3 regions of the Nocardia sp. XZ_19_369 genome follow, and region 3 is predicted to be linked to each of the others. Evidence: riboswitches for the same ligand, from Rfam matches in the RefSeq annotation. Region 3 holds a riboswitch; each other region holds the start of a gene.
The links. Region 3 has a riboswitch for S-adenosylmethionine ahead of IBX18_RS38800 (aminotransferase class V-fold PLP-dependent enzyme). Riboswitches for the same ligand answer to the same signal wherever they lie in the genome.
Positions count from the first base shown of each region.

Region 1: another riboswitch for S-adenosylmethionine. It lies ahead of IBX18_RS14405 (bifunctional o-acetylhomoserine/o-acetylserine sulfhydrylase); the one in region 3 lies ahead of IBX18_RS38800 (aminotransferase class V-fold PLP-dependent enzyme).
Region 2: another riboswitch for S-adenosylmethionine. It lies ahead of IBX18_RS02735 (rhodanese-like domain-containing protein); the one in region 3 lies ahead of IBX18_RS38800 (aminotransferase class V-fold PLP-dependent enzyme).

Region 1 is NZ_JACVED010000003.1:650,032-654,030, forward strand. It holds gene IBX18_RS14400 (homoserine O-acetyltransferase) at 1-599, opposite strand, end outside; gene IBX18_RS14405 (bifunctional o-acetylhomoserine/o-acetylserine sulfhydrylase) at 638-1,975, opposite strand; SAM riboswitch class IV at 2,068-2,178, opposite strand; gene IBX18_RS14410 (TetR family transcriptional regulator) at 2,230-2,949, opposite strand; gene IBX18_RS14415 (MFS transporter) at 3,084-3,999, shown strand, end outside.
Region 2 is NZ_JACVED010000001.1:582,627-586,625, forward strand. It holds gene IBX18_RS02730 (O-succinylhomoserine sulfhydrylase) at 32-1,246, opposite strand; gene IBX18_RS02735 (rhodanese-like domain-containing protein) at 1,338-1,754, opposite strand; SAM riboswitch class IV at 1,769-1,885, opposite strand; gene IBX18_RS02740 (hypothetical protein) at 1,949-2,395, opposite strand; gene IBX18_RS02745 (FAD-dependent oxidoreductase) at 2,744-3,999, shown strand, end outside.
Region 3 is NZ_JACVED010000013.1:251,798-255,796, reverse strand. It holds gene IBX18_RS38800 (aminotransferase class V-fold PLP-dependent enzyme) at 1-1,283, opposite strand, end outside; SAM riboswitch class IV at 1,331-1,444, opposite strand; gene IBX18_RS38795 (LysE family translocator) at 1,553-2,200, shown strand; gene IBX18_RS38790 (Pls/PosA family non-ribosomal peptide synthetase) at 2,539-3,999, shown strand, end outside.

The sequences.
Region 1 (3,999 bases), on a different contig from region 3:
CAGTCCGGATCGGCCTTGATCGCCGCGATCTGGGTGGTCTGCGTGCCGATCTGGTCCGCGGTGGCCCGGGCGCCGACGGCCAGCACCAGTGCGGAGCCGACCCGATCCGGTGCGCCGACCATCCACTCCAGCACGCGCATGCCGCCCATCGACCCGCCGACCACGGCGGCCAGCCGTGCGATGCCGAGCCGATCCAGCAGCGCGGCTTCGGCGGCCACCTGGTCCCGGATGGAAATCTCCGGAAACCGGGAGCCCCAAGGCTTTCCGTCGGGCGCCAGCGTCGACGGCCCGGTGCTGCCCTTGCAGCCGCCGAGCACGTTCGTCGCGACGACACACCACTCGTCGGTGTCGAGCGGACAGCCGGGGCCGACCATCCCGTCCCACCAGCCGGGCAGCGGATGGATGTCGTCCGGGTGCCCGACCACGTGCGAGTCGCCGGTCAGCGCGTGCTCGACCAGCACCACGTTGTCCAGCGTGGGGGAGAGCTCACCCCAGCGCTGCACGGCCAGATGCACCTGCGGAATGACCGCGCCGCTCTCCAGCCGGACATCGCCGATGGGGATGATGCCGAGCCGCCCGTCCGGGGGCGGCAGGGCCACCCCGGACGAACGGGCCACACTCGGTTCGGTACTCACCTTCACGTCGCCGCCGCCGCGAAACCGGCGCGCAGATCGGTCAGGATGTCGTCGATCCCTTCGATCCCCACCGCCAAGCGGACCAGGCCCGGAGTGACCCCGGCGAGCAGTTGCTCGGCGGGCGTCAGCTGCGAATGTGTGGTCGACGCGGGGTGAATCACGAGGGAGCGCACATCTCCGATGTTAGCCACATGGCTGTGCAGGACTAATCCGTCCACGAACTTCTTGCCCGCATCGACACCGCCGCGCAGTTCGAAGGCGACGATCGCGCCGGGGCCCTTGGGGGCCAGTTGCTTGCCGCGTTCGTACCAGGGCGAGGAGGGCAGACCGGCGTAGATGACCTTTTCGACGTCCGGGTGCGTGCTCAGGAATTCGGCCACCGCCTTGGCGTTGGCGACGTGCCGCTCGATGCGCAGGCTCAGCGTCTCGATGCCCTGGCTGATCAGGAACGCGTTGAACGGCGAGACCGCCGAGCCGAGGTCGCGCAGCAGTTGCACGCGCGCCTTGAGCGCGAACGCGGGCGCGCCGAGATCGGCGAACACCGCACCGTGGTAGCTGGGGTCCGGGGTGGTGAAGCCGGGGAAGCGCGGCTGACCCTGCGCGTCGGTCACCGTCCAGTCGAAGGTGCCGCCGTCGACGATCACGCCCGCCACCGCGGCGCCGTGCCCGCCGAGGTACTTGGTCGCCGAGTGCACGACGATGTCGGCCCCGTGCGCCAGCGGCTGGATCAGGTACGGCGTGGCCACCGTGTTGTCGACGATCAGCGGCAGCCCGGCCTGGTGCGCGACGGCGGCGATACCGGGAATGTCGAAGATGGCGCTGCTCGGGTTGGCGATGGTCTCGCCGTAGAACGCCTTGGTGTTCGGCCGGATCGCCGCGCGCCACTGGTCCAGGTCATCGGGGTCCTCGACGAAGGACACCTCGATGCCGAGCTTGGGCAGCGAGTAGTGGAAGAGGTTGTAGGTGCCGCCGTAGAGGTGCGGGCTGGACACGATGTGGTCGCCGGCCGAGGCCAGGTTCAGGATGGCGAACGTCTCCGCGGCTTGTCCGGAGGCCAGCAGCAGTGCGGCGACACCGCCTTCGAGCGCGGCGACGCGCTGCTCCACCACGTCCTGGGTGGGGTTCATGATCCGGGTGTAGATGTTGCCCGGCTCGGCGAGCCCGAACAGCGCGGCGGCGTGCTCGGTATCGCGGAAGGCGTAGGAGGTGGTCTGGTAGATGGGCAGGGCCCTGGCGCCGGTGGTGCTGTCGGGGGCCTGTCCCGCGTGCACCTGTTTGGTCTCGAAAGACCACTGCGCGGTCGGGTCGACGTCGGCCGCGGGCACGGTGGAATCACTCATGAGCTTTGCTCCAAAGAAAAGGTTGTTCGCCAGAACTAACGGGTTATCGGGTCAACGGCGAAGTACAACAACACATTTCGGGAACCTCCTGGAAAGCGCGCTTGCTCTCGACCTTCGAGAGCCCGGTCATCACCCGGAGCACCCCACCGCTGCTGGAGGGTTGCCGTCCAGCAAGCCGGGGCTTCGCGCTGGCACTCATGACCTGACGGCATCATAACCGGCGCCCGATCGGCGACCGAAATCCGGAGCCGAACTCAGCGGGTCGCGCCGGGTCGCGCGGCGCCGCACACCCGGGTGAACTCGTCGAAGGCCGTGGTGAAGGAGTCGCGGCCGGCCGCGGCCGCTGCCTGCGGATTGTCGTAGTCGAACATGCTCTCACCGCACTCCATCGCCAGGTGACCGATGAGCTGCCAGGCGCCGAGGATCAGCCGCACCGGCAGCGCGTCGGGGGTGCTGTCGAGTCGTTCGGCGACCACCGCGGCGATCGCGACGTTCTTGCTGTCGGCGTGCTCGAGGCTGCGCGCGCTGACCGCCGGGCTGCTGCGCATGATCCGCTGCATCTGCTGGAACTGCCGGAACGAGACCGGTCCCTCGGCGGACTCGCTCGCGGCGTGGTCGATCACCAGCAGAAACGCCTCGCGGATCGACTCCAGCTCGTTGCCGGTGACGGGGAGTGTGCGCAAGGTCTCCGCGACCGTCTCGCCGAAGTCCTGGATCGGACCGAGGACGATGTCCTCTTTGCTGTCGAAGTATCGGTTGATCGTGCGCGGCGAGACGTCGGCGGCGTTGGCGATCTGTTCGACCGTCGTCGCGTCGAATCCCTGTGCGTCGCAAAGCTCCAGCGCGACCTCGATGATGCGCAACCGGGTCTTCTGCTTCTTGCGCTCCCGCAGGCCGGGATGGGCGTTCGGCCCTGCGCTGGCGGGGGTCTCCGCCGCGGTACGCGCGCTCGTCGGCGTCGGTGACTCGAGCATGTTCACACCCTATCGCAACCTAGTGGTTTCGTGTCTTTAACCGCCAAATGTCGGATTGCGACATTTTTCGCTTGACGCCAAATGTCGTCTGATGCCAGGATAGCCGCACAGTGTCCAAAGATGAGGAGTCCACGGTGACAAAACAAGGCGGTTCCGCCCGCTGGTTTGCTCTCGCGGTGATCGCGTTGGCCCAGCTCATGGTGGTTCTCGACGCGACCATCGTGACCATCTCGCTGCCGTTCGCGCAGCACGATCTCGGCATCAGCGACGGCAACAAGCAGTGGATGCTGACCGCTTACACGCTGATCTTCGGCGGCCTGCTGCTGCTCGGCGGTCGGCTCGCCGACTACCTGGGGCGACGCCGGATCTTCATCATCGGTCTGGTCGGATTCGCCGCCGCGTCGGCACTTGCCGGTCTGGCGCAGAACGGCGCCGAGATGTTCGCCGGGCGCGCGCTGCAGGGTGCGTTCGCGGCCTTGCTCGCGCCCGCCGCGTTGTCGTTGCTGTCGGTGACCTTCACCGAACCCGGTGAGCGCGCAACGGCATTCGGCGTGTTCGCCGGTATCTCCGCCGGTGGTGCCGCGCTCGGCCTGATCGCGGGCGGCGCGCTCACCGAGTACGCCTCCTGGCGCTGGTGCCTGCTGGTGAACACCCCGATCGCGCTGCTCGCCCTGCTCGGCGCGCTGGTGTGGGTGGTCAAGGACGTGCCGACGCCGCGCACCGGCGGCTACGACGTGCCCGGCGCGGTCACTGTGACGCTCGGTCTGATCGCGATCGTGTACGGCTTCAGCCGCGCCGCCGACGACGGCTGGCTGGCGGGTAGCACCCTCGGCCTGCTCGTCGCCGGGACCGCGCTGCTGATCGCCTTCGTGGTGATCGAACGGCGCTCGGCCAATCCGCTGCTGCCGCTGCATATTCCGGGTGAGATCAACCGGGGTGGCGCGTTCCTCGCCGCGTTGCTCGTGCCGATCGCCATGTTCGCGATGTTCCTGTTCCTCAGCTACTACTTCCAGATCACGCTGGGTTATTCGTCGCTGAAGGCGGGCTTCG
Region 2 (3,999 bases), on a different contig from region 3:
GAGCGGCGGGTGGAGCCTTTGCCGTTCGTGGCTAGCTGAGGGCGTGGTCGAGGTCGGCGAGGAGGTCTTCGACGTCCTCCAGGCCGACGGAGATGCGGACCACGCCGTCGGAGAGGCCGATGGTGGCCCGGCCTTCGGGGCCCATGGCGCGGTGAGTTGTGGTGGCGGGGTGGGTGATCAGGGATTTGGCATCGCCGAGGTTGTTGGAGATGTCGATGATGCGCAGGCGGTTGAGCACTTCGAAGGCGCGCTTCTTGGCCTCGTGGGCGGGCGCGTTCAGTTCGAAGGTGACCACGGTGCCGCCCGCACTCATCTGGCCGGTGGCCAGGTCGTGCTGCGGATGTGACTCCAGGAAGGGGTATTTCACCCAGCTGACGGCCTTGTTGGTCTCCAGGAAGCGGGCGATGCGCAGGGCCGACTCGGTGGAGTGGCGCACCCGCAGCGGCATCGTCTCCAAACCCTTGAGCAGCGTCCACGCGTTGAACGGGCTCAGCGCCGGACCGGTATGGCGCATCAGGGTTTTCACCGGACCCTCGATGTAGTCCTTCGCGCCGAGGATGGCGCCGCCGAGCACCCGGCCCTGGCCGTCGATGTGCTTGGTACCCGAGTAGACGACCACATCGGCACCCAGTTCGAAACCGCGCTGCAGCAGCGGAGTGGCGAAGACGTTGTCCAGCACCACCTTCGCGCCCGCGGCGTGCGCGAGCTCGGTGACCCGGCGCACGTCGACCAGGGTCTGCATCGGGTTGGCCGGTGTCTCGAAGAACACCGCCTGGGTGGGCACCGACAGCGCCTGCTCCCACTGGTCCAGATCCTCGCCGTCGACGAAGACGGTCTCCACGCCCCAGCGCGGCAGGATCTCGTTGCACACCACGAAGCAGGACCCGAACAGGCTGCGCGCGGCCACCAGTCGATCACCGGCGCCGAGCAACGCGCCCAAAGCGGTGAATACCGCCGACATTCCGCTCGCGGTGGCGAAACACGCCTCGGCGCCGTCGAGCAACCGCATCCGCTCCTCGAACATGGCGACCGTCGGATTGCCGTAGCGGGAGTAGACGAAATGCTCGACGTCACCGGTGAACGCGGCCTCGGCGGCCTCCGCGCTCTCGTAGACGAAGCCGGAGGTCAGGTACAGCGCCTCGGAGGTTTCCTCGAAACCGGAGCGCCGCAAGCCCCCGCGCACGCCGAGCGTCGCGGGGCCGACCCCTTCGGGCAGCGGCTTGTCGAACGCACCACCGGTGATCATGACTGCCTCCCGAGGACCCACTGCCCCCTGACGACCCACTGCTCCCCGACGACGCGGCTCCGCGACGACGCGGCCACCGAACAGCAGCTGCTCATGACTGCCGCCACGGCAAGCCGAGGGCGCGCCAGCCGCTGCCGCCCCGATGTCCGTTCGCGTCGACCGGGCCTTCGAAGCCCTCGAGCACGTTGTAGGAGGTGCCGAAACCGGCCTGCGTCGCGGCGATGGCCGCGCCGATGGAGCGTTGTCCCGAGCGACAGAGGAAGACCACCGGAGCTTCCCGGTTGTGCCCGTCCAGCGCCTTGACCAGCTGCTCGGTGAACTCACCGTTGCGCGTCCCGGTCGAGTCGACCCACTCGATCAGTACCGTCGGACGCTCGATCGAACTGGTGTCGGGCACACCGACGAACTTCCATTCGGCCTCGGTGCGCACGTCGACCAGGACGGCTTCGGGGTTGTCTCGCAACAGTTCCCAGGCCTGCTGGGGAGTGATGTCTCCGGCATAACTCATCTGGACCCTCCTAGAATCCGCACTTGCCGCGCTCGGGTTTGACGCGCGGCCAGGTCGTCACCCGGAGCACCCCACCGCGGAGGAGGGTTGCCGACCAGTATTGCCGGGGCTTGACACTGGTTCTCATGACCTTCTGCTGAGATTGCCTCGACAGGGGTCACCCTGTCAAACGGCTGCTCACGGTATGAGAATGCTCAATTACAGACCAGCCATTTGTCGCCGGATCGGGTCAGATTCCAGGTCGAGGTCGCCTCGTCGCCGTCGACCTTGGTGGTGACCGTCGCCATCGCGCGATCGCCGTCCACCTTCGGATCGACGAGTTTCGTGATTTCCACGGTCTTTCCGCCGCCGGAGCGCCCGACCAGCGGAGAGCGCTTCGGGTCGAAGCCCGGGCAGCCCGTGCCTGGTGGGGGGACCAGATCGGTGCTGTTGGAGCCCTCGACGAAACCGCGCACCGCGGCGGCGATCCAGTCGGATTCTGTGACATTTTTCTCAGCGGGCGACAGCACCCCGCCGATCACGATCCCGGCGAGCACGAGCACCGCGATGACGGCGGCCGCGATGAACGGTGCGACGGAACGCTTGTCGGTCTGATCGACCTTGATGACTTCGTCCTCCGCAGGCTGCTGCTCATTGCTCATACGAGCATGATCCCTGGTCGGCAGGTGTATCCGGCGCTCGCCCCCGCCGCACGTGGCCAGGCCTGGCGAAGTCCGGCGCACCGCACCGGAATCAGCACCGCGAGATCGGGTAAGCCGGACAGAACGGATCGCGCGGCATCCGTTCAGTTCACGCACCGGCGGAGGCCGCCGTCGCCGCCACCGATAGAATCGCGAGACTGCGGCCTGCTGTCATAGCCGCGACCGGAATGGCCACGAGCCGACAACTCCGGTGTCCGCATCGTCAGGTGCAACCAGCCAGCGCGTAACTTAGCCTAGGCTAAGGAAGACGCCGTATTTGTTTCTCAACCAAAAGGGTGCGCGTAAAAGATGACCGAACAGAGTGCAGCGACTCGCCCGCTCCGCATCGCCATCGTTGGCGCCGGACCCGCGGGGATCTACGCCGCCGACGCCCTGATGAAGTCCGATGCCGAGGTCAGCATCGACCTGTTCGAGCGCATGCCCGCGCCGTTCGGGCTCATCCGCTACGGCGTCGCGCCGGACCACCCGCGCATCAAGGGCATCATCACCGCCCTGCACAAGGTCCTCGACAAGCCGCAGGTGCGCCTGCTCGGCAACATCGACTACGGCACCGACATCACCCTCGACGACCTGCGCTCCTTCTACGACGCGGTCATCTTCTCCACCGGCGCCAACGCCGACCGCGCGCTGGGCATCCCCGGCATCGGGCTGGACGGCTCCTACGGCGCGGCCGACTTCGTGTCCTGGTACGACGGCCACCCGGACGTGCCGCGCACCTGGCCGCTGGACGCGGAGAAGGTCGCCGTGCTCGGCGTCGGCAATGTCGCGCTCGACGTGGCCCGGGTGCTGGCCAAGACCGGCGACGAACTGCTGCCGACCGAGATCCCGCCGAACGTCTACGCCGGCCTCAAGGCCAACAAGGCGCTCGAGGTGCACGTGTTCGGTCGCCGCGGCCCGGCGCAGGCCAAGTTCACCCCGCTGGAGCTGCGCGAACTGGATCACTCGCCGACCATCGAGGTCATCGTCGACCCCGAGGACATCGACTACGACGAGGGCTCCGAGGCCGCGCGCCGCCACTCCAAGCAGGTCGACATGATCGCAAACACGCTGGAGCAGTGGGCCATTCGCGACGTCGGCAACCGGCCGCACAAGCTGTTCCTGCACTTCTTCGAGTCGCCCGCCGAGATCCTCGGCGACGAGGCGGGCAAGGTCGTCGGCCTGCGCACCGAGCGCACCCAGCTCGACGGCACCGGCAACGTCAAGGGCACCGGCGTGTTCAAGGAATGGGACGTGCAGGCGGTCTACCGGGCCGTCGGCTACCTGTCGCAGAATCTGACCAACCTGCCGTTCGACGACCAGGCCGGCACCGTGCCCAACGAGGCGGGCCGGGTGATCGCCGACGAGAACGCCGACGGCGCCGACCGCTACGTCCCGGCCACCTACGTCACCGGCTGGATCAAGCGCGGCCCGGTCGGCCTCATCGGCCACACCAAGGGCGACGCCAACGAGACGGTGGCCTGCCTGCTCGACGACAGCGCGAACTTCACCCCGGCCGAGCGGCCGGAGCTGGACGCGGTCACCGAGTTCCTGGAGAGCAAGGGCAT
Region 3 (3,999 bases):
TGGGACGTGAAGGGGCGGGTCTCCGGAGTGGGGTTCCAGAGGTTGTTGGTGGTGGCGTAGTTCCAGCTCGGCCCTAGATGGACGAGCGTGGCCACGGCTTCGATGAGACGGTCGACGTGCGCCGTCGTGGTGCCCAGGCCGATGCTGGCGCGGAGCGCACCGTCGAGGTCGAGGCGGGCGAGCAGCGGGTGCGCGCAGAAGCGGCCGTCGCGGACGCCGATACCGTGTTCGGCGGAGAGATAAGCGGCGACGTGGCCGGGGACGAAACCGTCCAGGGTGAAGGCGACGATGCCGACGGTGTCGGGGGCGTCGGCCCAGATGCGCAGCAGGTTGACGCCGGGGATCGCGGCGAGGCCGTCGCGCAGCCGGTCGGCGAGGTGGTGTTCGTGGGCGGCGAGGGTTTCCGCATCGATCTCACACAGCGCGTCACAGGCGGCGGCGAGGGCGGCGGCGCCGAGCACGTTGGGCGAACCACCCTCGTGGCGCTGCGGGGCCTGCGCCCATTCGGTGCCTGCGGTGGTGACCTCACGGACCGCGCCACCACCGGCGAGGTACGGCTCGGCGTTGTCGAGCCAGTCGCGGCGGCCGACGAGCACGCCCGCGCCGAACGGGGCGTACAGCTTGTGGCCGGAGAAGGCGAGGTAGTCGATGCCGGTGTCGCGCAAGCTGATTCGCCGATGCGGCGCGAGCTGGGCGGCATCGACGAGGATGCGGGCGCCGCACTGGTGGGCGATGGTGGCCAGCCGCTCCAGCGGCAGCACCTCGCCGGTGACGTTGGACGCGCCGGTCACCGCGAGCAGCGCGGCGGGCTTGCTGCACAGCTCGGCGACGAGCCTGCCGATGGTCTCCTCGACGGTGGCCCCGGCCTGCACGACGCGGCGGCCGTGCTTGGTCCAGGGCAGGAAGTTCGCGTGATGCTCGATGTCGAGCACCACGGTGTCACCGGGCACGCAGGACGCGAGCAGGTTCAGCGAGTCGGTGGTGTTGCGGGTGAACACCACCACCTGGTCGTCGGCCGCGTCGAGGAATCGGGTGACCGACCCGCGGGCCGCCTCGTAGCACTCGGTGGAGATCCGCGAGGCGTAGCCCGCACCGCGGTGCACGCTCGCGTAGAACGGCAGCAGCTGCTGCACCCGATCGGTCACCTGCGCCAATGCGGGTGCGCTGGCGGCGTAGTCGAAGTTGGCATATGTGGTCGTCCCGCCCTGGACGAGCGGCACCTGGAGATCGTCGCCGGAAACCCGGGCAAGGGGGGCACAGTTCTGGGTTACCACAGCAGTCATCACGAAAATCCCATCGGCTCCGGGACCCGCAATCAGGTGATTCGTCGAGTCCGCGCTTGCCGCACCCGGTCGGGCGTCGGCCTGGTCGTCACCCGGAGCACCCCACCGCGGAGGAGGGTTGCCGACCAGCAAGCCGGGGCTGAACGCTGGTACTCATGACCTGACCCGAGATTGGCAGACGAGAACCCGAGCTGTCAAGACCAACGGCCGGGTGGGCGCGGCGGCGGAAATGCGTTGCGTGTTCGGCGGCATTGGGGTCACATCATTGGATGTCGCTCTCCCTGCTGCTGAGCTTTATCGGCCTGTGCGTTCTGCTGTCGCTCACTCCCGGCCCGGACTCGTTCCTGGTGCTGCGGTTTTCGCTGGTGGACGCGCGACCGGGGATCGCCGCGGCGATCGGGTCGGCACTCGGCGGGATCTTGTGGGCAGTGGTGGTCGCGGCCGGCGTCGCGGCGCTGCTGGAGCAGTCGGCGACCGCGTACCGCGCGTTGAAGGTGATCGGCGGAATCTACTTGATGTACTTGGGAATTCGCGCGTTGCTCGACCAACGGCGGCAGCGCAGGGCGGCGCGCGAAGCCGATGGCGTCGGTGGTCTGGCGGACAACTCAGCGGGCACCCGGACATCGGTTCGCTCGGCGTTCACCGCGGGTGTCGTCTCCTGCATGTTCAACCCGAAGGTCGGCCTGTTCTATCTCGCGGTGCTGCCCCAGTTCCTCACCGAGGTCACCTTCGTCAACACCCTCGCCCTCGGTGCCATCGAATCGGTGATCGCCGCGGTAGAGATGGTGCTCCTGGCCTTGGTCGCCTCCCGCGCGGTCGCGCTGCTGCGCCGCCCGAAGATCCGGGAGCGGCTCGAACAGGCCAGCGCCGCCATTCTCACCACCCTCGGCATCGGCACCGCCGCCTCCGCAGCCTGACCGATCCAGCGCGAAACGCGCTGAGCTGCAAGATCACCAGCGGGATGAGGGGAATCACAGCGGCGCGCGCTGGGCGACCCAGCGACCGCCCGGCGAACCCACCCGGTAACCCGCCCACCAGGCGTTGCTTCGGCGCGTCCGACGGAAATCGCCACGACCTGCAACGACCTCGCCCGCGACCGCCAGCGCGGCAACCTCGGCGGTGAACAACAAACGTCGACAACCCCGAGTACCGTGGACAACTGGTCACCATGGTGTTTGCCCATTGGTAACCCAGCTATGACACAACAACACCAGGGAAGTGCGAGGCAGGTCGAATGGGAGGTGGGCAGGGCGTCATGCTCCAGCCACAGGTTGACGCGACGGTACACCCGCTCCTACGGACCGCGCACACGCCACCGGCCCGCACCCTCGTCGACATCCTGACCGCTACCGCGCTGACCCATCCCGACGCACCCGCCATCGATGACGGCGACACGGTGCTCACCTATCTCGAACTCGTGGTGGAGATCGAGAAGACGATGGCCCGCCTCGCCACGGCCGGTGTGCGCCCGGGCGACCGGGTCGGCGTGCGGATGCCGTCCGGCTCGCGCGAGCTCTACCTCACCATCCTCGCCGTCCTGTACGCGGGCGCCGCCTATGTGCCGGTCGACGCCGACGACCCGGACGAGCGCGCCCAGCTGGTCTTCGGCGAGGCGCAGGTCACCGCGATCGTCACCGCGGCGGGAATCGAGACGACGCCGGCGGGAATCCGTGCGGCAGCGGACAATCCGGCCGACGCCGCCACGAGCACCCTGCCCACCCCCGCCGACGACGCCTGGATCATCTTCACCTCCGGGTCCACCGGAACGCCGAAAGGTGTTGCGGTGACCCATCGCAACGCCGCCGCGTTCGTGGACGCCGAAGCCAGGCTCTTCCTGCCGGACGCCCCGATCGGCCCCGGCGACCGGGTGCTCGCCGGACTCTCAGTCGCCTTCGACGCCTCCTGCGAGGAGATGTGGCTGGCCTGGCGCAACGGCGCCTGCCTCGTCCCCGCCCCGCGCGACCTGGTCCGCACCGGCGCCGATCTCGGCCCGTGGCTGGTGCGCCGGGAGATCAGCATCGTCTCCACCGTGCCGACGCTGGCCGCGACCTGGCCCGCCGAGGCGCTGGACGCGGTCCGGCTGTTGATCTTCGGCGGCGAGGCGGTGCCGCCGGAACTCGCGGAACGCCTTGCCGGCAACGGTGATACGGAGCGCGAGGTCTGGAATACCTACGGCCCCACCGAGGCCACGGTGGTCGCCTGCGCCGCGCTGCTCGACGGCGAGTGGCCCATCCGGATCGGGCTCCCGCTCGACGGCTGGGATCTCGTGGTGATCGACGCGGCCGGAAACCCGGTGGGCGAGGGCGAATCCGGCGAACTGGTGATCGGCGGCGTCGGCCTGGCCCGCTACCTCGATCCCGCGAAGGACGCCGAGAAGTACGCGCCGCTGCCCTCGGTCGGCTGGGATCGCGCCTACCGCAGCGGCGACCTGGTCCGCAACGACAGCGCGGGCCTGGTCTTCCTCGGCCGCGCCGACGATCAGATCAAGCTCGGTGGCCGGCGCATCGAGCTCGGCGAGATCGACAACGCGCTGCAGCACCTGCCCGGTGTCACCGGTGCCGCCGCCGCTATCCGAACGACCAAGGCGGGCAACAAGATTCTGGTCGGCTACCTCACCGGCCCGGGGCCTGATTTCGATCTCAAAGCCGCCAGAACTCAACTGGCCGAACACCTTCCGGCTCCGCTGGTGCCGCGGCTCGCGGTCGTCGACGAACTG